Phenylobacterium zucineum HLK1: one gene and its partners. The protein of the gene in region 1 interacts with the protein of each later gene in a pairwise test. Links are inferred from orthologs where the notes say so. Each region holds a gene or a part of one and is shown in the gene's direction. Other genes may lie near its edges. The genes, in order: rlmB, tsaE and PHZ_RS08680.

The links.
Region 2: the proteins of rlmB (region 1) and tsaE interact in binary tests that used the Escherichia coli proteins (3 or more experiments, as listed by UniProt). The link is inferred for Phenylobacterium zucineum HLK1 from one-to-one orthologs.
Region 3: the proteins of rlmB (region 1) and PHZ_RS08680 interact in binary tests that used the Escherichia coli proteins (3 or more experiments, as listed by UniProt). The link is inferred for Phenylobacterium zucineum HLK1 from one-to-one orthologs.

What each region holds. Positions count from the first base shown.
Region 1 is NC_011144.1:1,392,015-1,395,805, reverse strand. Bases 890-3,791 are described here. They hold rlmB (23S rRNA (guanosine(2251)-2'-O)-methyltransferase RlmB), read left to right. Parts: upstream 890-1,892; coding sequence 1,893-2,690; downstream 2,691-3,791. Other genes in these bases: metG (methionine--tRNA ligase), read right to left, coding at 3,486-3,791; PHZ_RS06680 (TerC family protein), read left to right, coding at 2,730-3,479; tuf (elongation factor Tu), read right to left, coding at 890-1,508. Also shown: PHZ_RS06705 (hypothetical protein), read left to right, coding at 1-212; more of tuf, read right to left, coding at 318-889. UniProt on the Escherichia coli protein: Specifically methylates the ribose of guanosine 2251 in 23S rRNA.
Region 2 is NC_011144.1:199,406-203,266, reverse strand. Bases 334-3,305 are described here. They hold tsaE (tRNA (adenosine(37)-N6)-threonylcarbamoyltransferase complex ATPase subunit type 1 TsaE), read left to right. Parts: upstream 334-1,567; coding sequence 1,568-2,044; downstream 2,045-3,305. Other genes in these bases: PHZ_RS01100 (nucleotidyltransferase family protein), read left to right, coding at 3,131-3,305; amgK (N-acetylmuramate/N-acetylglucosamine kinase AmgK), read left to right, coding at 2,028-3,134; PHZ_RS01115 (GNAT family N-acetyltransferase), read left to right, coding at 699-1,571; PHZ_RS01120 (CoA-acylating methylmalonate-semialdehyde dehydrogenase), read right to left, coding at 334-596. Outside these bases: more of PHZ_RS01120, read right to left, coding at 1-333; more of PHZ_RS01100, read left to right, coding at 3,306-3,847; double-strand break repair protein AddB, read left to right, coding at 3,844-3,861. UniProt on the Escherichia coli protein: Required for the formation of a threonylcarbamoyl group on adenosine at position 37 (t(6)A37) in tRNAs that read codons beginning with adenine.
Region 3 is NC_011144.1:1,777,327-1,781,025, forward strand. The notes cover bases 372-3,181. They hold PHZ_RS08680 (bifunctional ADP-dependent NAD(P)H-hydrate dehydratase/NAD(P)H-hydrate epimerase), read left to right. Parts: upstream 372-943; coding sequence 944-2,419; downstream 2,420-3,181. Other genes in these bases: PHZ_RS08675 (histidine phosphatase family protein), read left to right, coding at 372-876; PHZ_RS08685 (OmpA family protein), read right to left, coding at 2,464-3,036; PHZ_RS08690 (hypothetical protein), read left to right, coding at 3,179-3,181. Outside these bases: PHZ_RS08670 (acetyl-CoA acetyltransferase), read left to right, coding at 1-302; more of PHZ_RS08675, read left to right, coding at 307-371; more of PHZ_RS08690, read left to right, coding at 3,182-3,699. UniProt on the Escherichia coli protein: Bifunctional enzyme that catalyzes the epimerization of the S- and R-forms of NAD(P)HX and the dehydration of the S-form of NAD(P)HX at the expense of ADP, which is converted to AMP.

The sequences.
Region 1 (3,791 bases):
CCTGGAACCGCGACGACGAGCAGAAGCCCGGCCGCCCGCAACGCACCGCCTCCGAGCCGAAGGGCGCGGAAGGCCAGGCCGCCACGCCCAAGACCTTCACCGATCCCGCCTCGGGCGAGAGCCAGGGGGAGGCTCATGCGCCCAACCAGGCTGAGACCGACCAGACCGAGGGCGTGAAGCCCCGCCGGCCGCCCGGCGCCGACGCAGAATGAGAAAAGGCCGCCGGGGTGACCCGGCGGCCTCTTCGAGTTGGCTCCCCGGCTCGGCCTTCGCGGCTTCGCCGCTCCGTGGGCCGGGGATGACGGGCTTTAGCGGCCTTACTTGATGATCTTGGCCACGACGCCGGCGCCGACGGTCCGGCCGCCTTCGCGGATCGCGAAGCGCAGGCCCTGGTCCATGGCGATCGGCGTGATCAGCTCGACGAGCAGCTCGGCGTTGTCGCCGGGCATGATCATCTCCACGCCTTCCTTCAGCTTGATGATCCCCGTCACGTCCGTCGTCCGGAAGTAGAACTGCGGACGGTAGTTCGTGAAGAACGGGGTGTGACGGCCGCCCTCTTCCTTCGTCAGGATGTAGGCCTCGGCCATGAACTCGGTGTGCGGGGTGATCGAGCCCGGCTTGCACAGCACCTGGCCGCGCTCCACGTCCTCGCGCTTCGTGCCGCGCAGCAGCACGCCCACGTTGTCGCCCGCCTGGCCCTGGTCCAGCAGCTTGCGGAACATCTCCACGCCCGTGCAGGTCGTCTTCTGCACTTCGCGGATGCCGACGATCTCCACTTCGTCGCCGACCTTCACGATGCCCTTCTCGATCCGGCCCGTCACAACCGTGCCGCGGCCCGAGATCGAAAAGACGTCTTCCACCGGCATCAGGAACGGCTGGTCGATCGGACGCTCCGGCTGCGGGATGTAGCTGTCCACCGCCGCCATCAGCTCCAGGATCCGCTCCTCGCCGATCTGCGGGTCACGGCCCTCGACCGCCGCCAGGGCCGAGCCCTTCACGATCGGGATGTCGTCGCCCGGGAACTGGTACGACGAAAGCAGCTCGCGCACTTCCATCTCCACCAGGTCCAGCAGCTCGGCGTCGTCGACCATGTCGACCTTGTTCATGAACACCACCAGCGCCGGCACGCCCACCTGACGCGCCAGCAGGATGTGCTCGCGGGTCTGCGGCATCGGACCGTCCGCAGCGCTCACCACCAGGATCGCGCCGTCCATCTGCGCCGCGCCCGTGATCATGTTCTTCACGTAGTCGGCGTGGCCAGGGCAGTCCACGTGCGCGTAGTGACGGTTCGCCGTCTCGTATTCCACGTGCGCCGTGTTGATCGTGATCCCGCGCGCCTTCTCTTCCGGCGCCGCGTCGATGTCGGCGTAGTTCTTCGCCGTCGCACCACCAGACTTCGCCAGCGTGATCGTGATCGCCGCCGTCAGCGTCGTCTTGCCGTGGTCAACGTGACCAATCGTGCCGATGTTGCAGTGCGGCTTCGTGCGTTCAAACTTCTCTTTGGCCATCAGGGTCCTGCCGGCGTTTGTTGATACTGTCTAATCAAGGAGCTGGAGCGGGTAGCGGGAATCGAACCCGCATCCTCAGCTTGGAAGGCTGCTGCACTACCATTGTGCTATACCCGCCCAAACCGCTGCGGGGTCGCCGCATCTCCTAATGTTGGCCGGCGCGTGGTGGGGGAAGTAGGACTCGAACCTACGAAGGCTTACGCCAGCGGATTTACAGTCCGCCCCCTTTGCCACTCGGGACATTCCCCCAGCGCGCTCGGAGCCTCTTCGAGCTCCCCGGAAAATGCTTCCGCTCCGGGATGCGAGGGGCCTATTGAGCGCCGTCTGCACAGTCCTAGAAAGCGGCGGCCCGTCCGGGGTCCCCGATTTGGAGCGCGTCTTATAGTGGCCTCGATCCCTGAACGCAACGACGCCCGACGTGGGAAAAAATTCCGCCCGCAAAGCGGCTTCCGCAAGCCCCGCGAAGCCCCGTCCGACGAGTGGATCTGGGGCTGGCACGCGGTGGAGGCCGCCCTGGCCAATCCCCGCCGCGGCGCCCCGCTGCGGCTGCTCGCCACGCCAGAGAAGGCGAAGCAGATCGAGGCGCGATTCGGCCGGCTGAAGGCGCTCGAGCCCGCCGACAACCACGCCATCGCCCAGGCCCTGCCGCAGGGGGCGGTGCACCAGGGGGTGGCGCTGCGCCCTGCCCCCCTCCCCGAGGCCGACCTCGCCGACTTCGAACCCCGGCCCGGCGCGGTGCTGCTGATGCTGGACCAGGTGACCGACCCGCAGAACGTCGGGGCGATTCTCCGCTCCGCCGCCGCATTCGGCGCGGCGGGCCTCATCCTGCAGGACCGCCACGCGCCCAAGCTGACCGGCGCCCTGGCCAAGGCCGCCGCGGGCGCCGTCGAGCGGACGCCGGTCGCCCACGTGGTGAACCTGTCCCGCGCCCTGGACGAGCTGATCGACGCCGGCTGGCGCACGGTGGGCCTGGCGGGCGGCGGCGAGCGCAGCCTCGGCGAAGTGCTGGACGGCTCGCCCGTCGTGCTGGTGCTGGGGTCGGAGGGCGAGGGCCTTCGCCGGCTGGTGGCCGAACGCTGCGACGAGCTGGCCCGCATCCCCATGCCCGGCGGCTTCGAGAGCCTCAACGTCTCGAACGCGGCGGCCATCGCGCTCTACGAGGCCAGCCGTCCGCGAGGCTGAACAGTTGCAGCCAGTCGCCCGCTGAAGCATTGAGGCGCGATGTTCGAAGAGCTGCTCAGCCCCGGCGCCCTCTCCGCCCTCCTGCAAGTCCTGATGATCGACCTGGTCCTGGCCGGCGACAACGCCGTCGCCGTGGGCCTGGCCGCCGGCGGCCTGCCGCCGGAACAGCGGCGCAAGGCGATCCTGTGGGGGCTGGGGGCGGCGGTGGTCACCCGCATCGGCTTTGCGCTGATCACCACCCAGCTCCTGGGCGTCATCGGCCTGCTCTTCGCGGGCGGCCTGCTGCTGCTCTGGGTCTGCTGGAAGATGTGGAAGGAGCTGCGCAACCAGGCGGTCGACGACGAGGCCGACGCCGAAGCCGTCCTCGACGCCGACCCGGCCACCGAGCCCACCGACCGGCCCGCGAAGTCGTTCAAGGACGCCTTCATCCAGATCCTGATCGCCGACGTCTCGATGTCGCTGGACAACGTGCTGGCGGTGGCCGGCGCCGCCCGGGAGCACCCGGGCATCCTGGTGTTCGGCCTGGTGCTGTCGATCGCGCTGATGGGCGTCGCCGCCCACGCCATCGCCCGCCTGCTGCACAAGTACCGCTGGATCGGCTTCGTCGGCCTCGTCATCGTCCTCTACGTGGCGCTCCACATGATGTGGGAGGGCCACCGGACCATCGCGATCGACCTGAACCGCACGGCCGAATACAACGCCGTGGTCCCGGACTTCATGGACATCACGCCCGAGGAGGTCGCCACCCACCTGCGCCACAGGAACGGCGGCGGCGGCGAGGCGCACTAGGCTCCGTCAGGCGGTCTCGGCCGCCTCCGGCCCGCCGAAGCGCTCGCGCCATTCGGCGACCTGGGTCTCCTCGATCTTGCGGAACAGCACCTCGGGCGCGGCGATCCTGCGTCCCGGCTCCAGCGCCGTCAGCAGCCCCTCGCCGTCCTGCGCCGGCCAGGCCGCCGGGAACGGCTCGCCCAGCGCCAGCGACACCTTCTCGGCGGCGAACGGGATGAAGGGCTCGGAGACCTTGGCGAACAGGGCCGCCAGGTTCAGGCCGTAGCGCACCGCCACCGCGGCGCGGTCGCGGTCGGTCTTGATCGCGGTCCA
Region 2 (3,861 bases), 1.2 Mb from region 1 along the record:
AGCACGCCCGCGGGCGCGCCGGCCTCCATCATCAGCTCGGCCAGGCGCACCGGCACCGTCGGATCCTTCTCCGACGGCTTCAGGATGAAGCTGTTGCCCGTCGCGATGGCGATGCCGAACATCCACATCGGGATCATGGCCGGGAAGTTGAACGGGGTGATCCCCGCGCAGACGCCCAGCGGCTGGCGCATCGAATAGACGTCGATCCCGGGGCCCGCGCCCTCGGTGTACTCGCCCTTCAGCACGTGCGGGATGCCGCAGGCGAACTCGATGACCTCCAGGCCGCGCTGGATGTCGCCCTTGGAGTCGGCGATCACCTTGCCGTGCTCGGACGACAGGATCTCGGCCAGCTCGTCCATGCGGGCTTCCACCAGCCGCTTGAACTCGAACATGACCCGGGCGCGCCGCTGCGGATTGACCAGGGCCCAGGTCTGCTGCGCCCGCAGCGCCGACTGGACCGCCTTGTCGAGCTCGGCCTCGGTCGCCAGGGCGACGCGGGCCTGCACCTCGCCGGTGTTGGGGTTGAACACGTCGCCGAAGCGGCCGGACTGGCCTGCAACGGGCGCGCCGTCGATGAAATGGGTGATGTCTCGCATGGCCGGCGTTCTACGCCCAACGCCCCGGAGCGCCTAGCTTCCGTTGCGGGAGGCGCCGCCCGGCGCTTGCCCGCGAGCGGGACGGCGGCGCATGTTCCGCCCATGACCGCGTTGAGCCACGCCCCGGCCCTGGCGCGCCCGAGGGGCGCCGACCACATCGTGGACGCCCTGATCGCCGAGCGCGCGCCGAAGCTGTCGGGCTCGGCCGCCTGGCCCGTGCTGCGCCCGCTGCTCTACGCCCTGCTGGACTACGGCAAGGCGCGGCGGATGGCCGACGCGATCGCCCCGCTCCCCGGCCGCGCGGCCCTGGAGCACGTCTCCGAGCTGCTGTCGGTGCAGGTGGCGGCCAGCGGACTCGACCGCGTGCCCGCGCAGGGCCGGGCGATCGTGGTCTGCAACCACCCCACCGGCATCGCCGACGGCGTGGCCGTCTACGACGCGCTGAAGGCCCTGCGCCCCGACATCTGCTTCTACGCCAACGCCGACGCCCACCGGGTCTGCCCCGGCTTCGAGGAGGTGCTGATCCCCGTGGAATGGGTCGAGGGCAAGCGCACCCGCGAGCGCACGCGCCTGACCCTGCAGCTGACCCGCGAGGCGATGGAGGCCGAGCGGTGCCTGGTGATCTTCCCAGCCGGCCGGCTGGCGCGCCGGCAGCCCGACGGGGGGCTCGCCGATCCGCCCTGGGCGCCGTCGGCGGTCTCGCTGGCCCGGAAGTACGAGGCGCCCGTCGTGCCGGTCCACGTGGCGGGCCCCTGGTCGACGCTGTTCCACTTCTTCCACGGGCTCTCGCAGGAGCTGCGCGACATCACCCTCTTCCACGAGCTGCTGAACAAGCGCGGGCGCCGCTTCGACCTGACGGTCGGCCATCCCGTCGCGCCCGAACGCCTGGCCGGGGATCCCGCCGAGGCGACGCTGGCGCTCAAGGCGCACGTCGAGGGGATCCTTCCCGCCGATCCGGACCGGGCCTTCGCATGATCCTCGCGGCCGAGGGCGAGTTCCGCCTCGACGACGAGGCGGCCACGGCGCGGCTGGGCGCGGCGATCGCGGCCGGGCTGAAGCCGGGCGAGGCGGTCTGCCTCTCCGGGCCGCTGGGGGCCGGCAAGTCCACCCTGGCCCGGGCCCTGGTGCGGGCGCTGACGACGCCGGCCGAGGACGTCCCCTCGCCCACCTTCACCCTGGTGCAGTTCTACGAGGGCCCGCGACTGAAGGTCGCCCACTTCGACCTCTATCGCCTCTCGAACCCGGACGAGGCCTATGAGATCGGTCTGGACGAGGCGCTGGACGAGGGCGCGGCGGTGGTCGAATGGCCCGAGCGGCTGGAGGGCCGCCTCCCGCCCGACCGACTCGATGTAGAGATCGCGCTCTCGGAAGACGACGCAGACGGCAGGCGCGTGCGGCTCACACCGCATGGCGCCTGGGAAGGACGAGGGCTTGAGTTCCGCGCCTGACATCTCGGACCGCGAGGCCCTGAAGGCCGGGTTCCTGCGCGCCGCCGGCTTCGGCCAGGCGCGCCGCCAGCCGCTGGGCGGCGACGCCTCGACGCGCAGCTACGAGCGCCTGTTCGCCCCCGACGGCCGGACGTTCATCTTCATGGACCAGCCGCCGGCGCTGGAGAGCGTGGTCTGCCCGCCCAGGGCCACGCCGGAGGAGCGCCGGGCGCTCGGCTACAACGCGGCCGCGCGCCTGGCGGCTGGCTCGGTGGCCGCCTTCGTCACCACCGCCGCCTTCCTGCGCGAGCGCGGTCTCTCGGCGCCGCAGATCCTGGCCCACGACGTCGAGGCCGGCCTCGCGGTGCTGGAGGACCTCGGCGATGGCCTGTTCGCCACCCTGATCGCCCAGGGGCAGGCCGAGGCGCCGCTCTACGAGGCGGCCGTCGATGTGCAGGTCGCCATGCAGGCCGAACCGCCGCCGGACGTGCTGCGCGCCGACGGCTGCGCGTGGCCGCTGCTCACCTACGACGCGCTGGCGCTCAAGGTCGCCACCGACACCTTCCTCGAGTTCTGGCCGAGGTTCGCCGGCCTGCCGGAGTTCGGCCCCGAGGCGGTGGCGGAATGGGAGGCCCTGTGGGCGCCGGTCTGGGTCTGGGGCGAGGCCGGCGCCTCGGTCTTCACCCACCGCGACTTCCACGCCCAGAACCTGCTCTGGCTTCCCGAGCGCGCGGGAGCCGCGCGCGTCGGCCTGCTCGATTTCCAGGACGCCCTGAAGGCCCATCCGGCCTGGGATCTCCTGCACCTGCTGCAGGACGCCCGCCGCGACGTCTCGCCCGAGCTCGAAGCCGTCATGCTGGAGCGCTACCTGCGGGCCCGGCCGGATCTCGACGCCAGCCGGTTCCTTTTCGAGTATCGGGCGCTGGCCGCCTCCAACGCCGCGCGCATCCTCGGCCGGGTGTTCGCCCGGCAGGCGCTGCTGGGGCGGCCGCAGTACAAGGCCTTCATGCCGCGCACCTGGCGCTACCTGGAGCGCAACCTGCAGGATCCCGAGCTCGCCGGCCTGAAGGCCTGGTTCGACCGCCACGTTCCGCCCGAGGCCCGCGCGTGAGCCAGGCGCCCACGACGGCGATGGTGCTGGCGGCGGGGCTCGGCACCCGCATGCGGCCGCTGACGGACACCACGCCCAAGTGCCTGGTCCCGGTGGCGGGCCGGCCGCTGATCGACCACGTGCTGGACGAGTTGGTCGCCGCCGGCGTCACCCGCGCCGTGGTCAACGTCCACCACTTCGCCGACCAGGTGGAGGCGCACCTGGCGCGCCGCACGGACCTCGAGATCCGCATCTCCGACGAGCGGGCCGAGCTGCTGGATTCCGGCGGCGGCATCCAGCACGCCCGGCCGCTGCTGGGCGATGAGCCGATCTTCGTCGCCAACATCGACTCGCTGTGGATCACCGAGGGCGAGCCGCCGCTGGAGACCCTGAAGCGGGTCTGGGACCCGGCGGCCATGGACATCCTCCTGCTGCTGGTCCGCCGCGGCCACGGCCTGGGCTTCGAGGGGCCCAACGGCTTCTTCATGGACGCGCAGGGCCGACTGACCCATTCGGTCGCGCCCAAGCCGCCGACGCCCTACGCCAACACCGGCTTCGGCATCCTCAAGCCCCAGGTCCTCGACGCCTCGCCCAGGACGGGCCCGTTCTCGATCCTGCCGGTCTGGCATGAGCTGCAGGCCGCAGGCCGGCTCCGCGGCGTGGCCATGGACGCTTTCTGGATGCACGTGGGCGACCCCGCCGCGCGCGAGGCGGCGGAGCAGAGGCTGTCGTGACCCGCTTCTTCGAG
Region 3 (3,699 bases), 390 kb from region 1 along the record:
CGCCGTTCGAGCGCGAGGACCCGGCGATCCTGCAGCGGGAGATCGACGCCCTGCCGCACCCGGAGATCGTCGAGCGGCCCAGCGGGCGGGGGACGATCGAGACCTACACCGTCGTCCACAGGCGGGAGGGGCCGTTCACGGCCATCGTGGTGGGCCGCGACGAGGCGGGGCGCCGCTTCGCCGCTAACACGCCGCAGGACCCGCAGCTGCTGGCCGCCATGGAGGTCTCGGAGCAGGTGGGCCGGAGCGGGACCGTGGGCCCCGCGCCGGACGGCCAGACCAACCTGTTCACACCGGACTAGCCGCATGGCCCGCCTCTACCTGATCCGACACGGCCGGCCGGCCTCCACCTGGGGCGGCCACGACGACGACCCGGGCCTGGACCCGCAGGGGCTGGCCCAGGCCGAGGCCGCCCGGGACTGGCTGCTGGGCCTGCCCGGCGACGAGCGGCCGGTGCGGGTGGCGAGCTCGCCCCTGCGCCGCTGCCGCGAGACGGCCCAGCCGACGGCGGCGGCGCTGGGCGTGGAGCTGCTGGTGGACCCGGTGGTGGGCGAGATCCCGACGCCGAAGGACCTGGCGCCCGAGCAGCGGCCCGACTGGCTGCGCCGGGCCTTCGCCGGGACCTGGGGCGAGATCGAGGGCGACCTGGACTACCGCGCCTGGCGAGAGGCGATCGTCGAGCGGCTGACGGGCCTGGGCGGCGTGGCGGTGTTCTCGCACTATGTGGCGATCAACGCGGCGGTCTCGCGCCTGACCGGCGTGGAGCAGGTGCTGGCCTTCCTCCCCGACCACGCCTCGATCACCGTGCTGGAGACGGATGGCGCGGCGCTGCGCCTGGTGCGCAAGGGCGCCGAGGCCCAGACGAGCGTGCTCTAGGGGCAGGGGGCTTGCACGCGGGGGCGTGGCGGGGGATGACCGGCCGCAGGGAGCCTGGGAGCCGAGTTTGCCCGCACGTCCGATCCTGACGGTCGCCGAGATCACCGAGGCCGACCGCGCCGCCATCGCCGCCGGCACGCCCGGAAGCGTGCTGATGGAGCGCGCGGGGACGGCGGTGGCCGACGCCGTCTGCGCCCGCTTCCGCCCGCAGCCGACGGTGGTGCTGTGCGGCCCCGGCAACAACGGCGGCGACGGCTATGTGGTCGCGCGCGTGCTGAAGGCCCGCGGCTGGCCGGTGGAGGTGAGGGCGCTCGCCGAACCGGCCACCGAGGACGCCCGGGACGCCGCCGCGCAGTGGGACGGCCCGATGGCGCCGCTGGCGGGAACGCTGGAGCCGGCGCTGTTCGTCGATGCGCTGTTCGGCGCGGGCCTGACGCGCCCGCTGGACGGGGTCGCCGCGGCGGCCGTCCAGCGGCTCGCCGAGCGGCCCGAGAAGGTGGTGGCGGTGGACATCCCCTCGGGGTTGCCGGGCGACACCGGCCGGCCCGTGGGCCCGGCGGCCTGCGCGCGCCTGACCGTCACCTTCCACGCCCGCAAGCCCGCCCACGTGCTGGAGCCCGGCAAGGGCCTGTGCGGCGAGGTGGTGGTGGCCGACATCGGCCTGGGAGAGATGGGCGGGGGAGAGCCCGGCGGGGGAGGGACGACCTCGCGGCTGGTGGAGAACGGGCCCGAGCTGTGGCTGGACCGCTTCCCCTGGCCGACGGCGGCCTCGCACAAGCACGACCGGGGCCGGATGATCGTGGTGAGCGGCGAGGCGTGGAGCACCGGCGCGGCGCGCCTGGCCGCCCGCGCGGGCCTGCGGATCGGCGCCGGCCTCGTCACCGTCCATTCGCCGCCCGACGCCCTGGCCCCGAACGTCGCCCACCTGGAGGCGGTGATGCTGCGGCCCTTCGAGACCGACCAGGAGCTGGAGCAGGCCGCGGCGCAGGTGGACGCGGCGGTGATCGGCCCGGCCGCGGGGGTGAGCGAGAACACCCTGCTGAACGTGCTGGCCCTGGCCCGAACGGGGGCGGCGCTGGTGCTGGACGCCGACGCCATCACCGTCTTCCGCGACGATCCCGAGGAGCTGTTCTCGGTGCTGGACCGGGACGACGTGCTGACGCCGCATCCCGGCGAGTTCGAGCGGCTGTTCCCGGGGCTGCTGTCGGGCGCGCCCGAGCGCATCTCGGCGGCCCGGCGGGCGGCCGAGAAGGCGGGGGCGGTCGTGCTGCTGAAAGGCGCGGACACGGTCGTCGCCGCGCCGGACGGCCGGGCGGCGGTGAACGTGAACGGCTCGCCCTGGCTGGCCACGGCCGGTTCGGGCGACGTGCTGGCGGGCTTCATCGGCGGGCTGGTGGCCCAGGGCATGGAGAGCTTCGAGGCGGCCTGCGCGGCGGCCTGGATCCACGCCGAGGCGGCCGAGCTGCATGGGCCCGGCCTGATTTCCGAGGACCTGCCCGGCCTCGCGCCGGCCGTCCTGCGGCGCCTCTACGAGGACCGCTGAACGCCCGGTGAGGCGGAGGAGGCCGGAGCCTCCTCCGCGGCCCGTCAGCTGAGGACGATGATCTCCACGCGCCGGTTCTGGGCCCGGCCCTCGGCGGTGTCGTTTGAGGCCACGGGAGCCTCCTCGCCGTACGAGATCGTGCCCATCCGGTTGAGGGCGACGCCCGCCTTGGCCAGATGCTTGCGCACGGCCTCGGCCCGGGCTTCGCCGAGCTGGTCGTTGTAGGCCTCGGGGCCGGTGGAGTCGGTGTGACCCTGGATCTCGAGGTAGACGTTGCGGTTCTCGCTCTTCAGCCGCTCGGCCAGCTCGTTGAGGCGGGCCTCGGCCTCGGGCGAGAGGGCGTGGCGGTCGACCGGGAACTTCACCGAATCGTCCGACAGCACGACCTGGTAGAGGAACTTGCCCTCCGCCAGCTTGTGGGCCGCGTTGGCGCGCGCGAGCGCTTCCCCGGCGGTGCCCTCCACTCCGGTCACCCGGGTGTCCACCACGGCGACCTGATCGCGGACGAAGCGGTGGCTGGCGCAGCCGCTGACGGCGACGCCGGCCAGCAGCAGGACGCCGGTCACCGTGGCCGCCCTAAACTTCCCATTGTTCAATTCGAGGTTCCTTCTAGCCATAGAACCCCACCCCCAAGGCGTGAGCCAATGCTTAGGTTCCCGGCCCTGGTGGCTTCGGCATGACGCGACCGTGGCCGGAACAGGGCAGCTTGGCCTTAAATCGGGCCACGATCCTGCCCGAGGCGCATGCTCAGCCTTGCGCATGAGCGGGCGGACCGAGGCGGGGCGGCGTCGAAGGCGGCGGATCTGGGCGACGGCCCTGAGCCTGGCCGCGCACCTGGCGATTCCACTGGCCATCGTGGTCGGCGCCCGGGACGAGGCCCCGCGGATCGAGCCCGAGCCGATCGTGGTCAGTCTGGTGCGCCCGCCGCCGCCGCCTCCGCCGCCGCCGCCGCCGAAGCCCCCGGAAACGCCGAAACCCGGCGGCTCGCCCGCGGCGGCCCCGGCCAAGGCCGCCGAGGCGCCGCCGCGCCGGCCGGTGCGCCGGGCGGTCCGGCCGCCGCCGCCCGACGTGGAGCCGCTGCTGGCGCCCGAGGCCCCGCCGGTCCCGGTGGAGACCCTGGCGACGGTGGGCGAGGCCGCGCTCGTCGGGGCGAGGACGGCGGGATCGGGGCGCGGCTCGGGGACCGGGACCGGCTCTGGCGTGGGCGACGGCGGGGAGCCCTGCGACATGGTCCGGCGGCTGCAGGCGGCGCTGCGGCGGGACCCGGAGGTGCGCGCCGC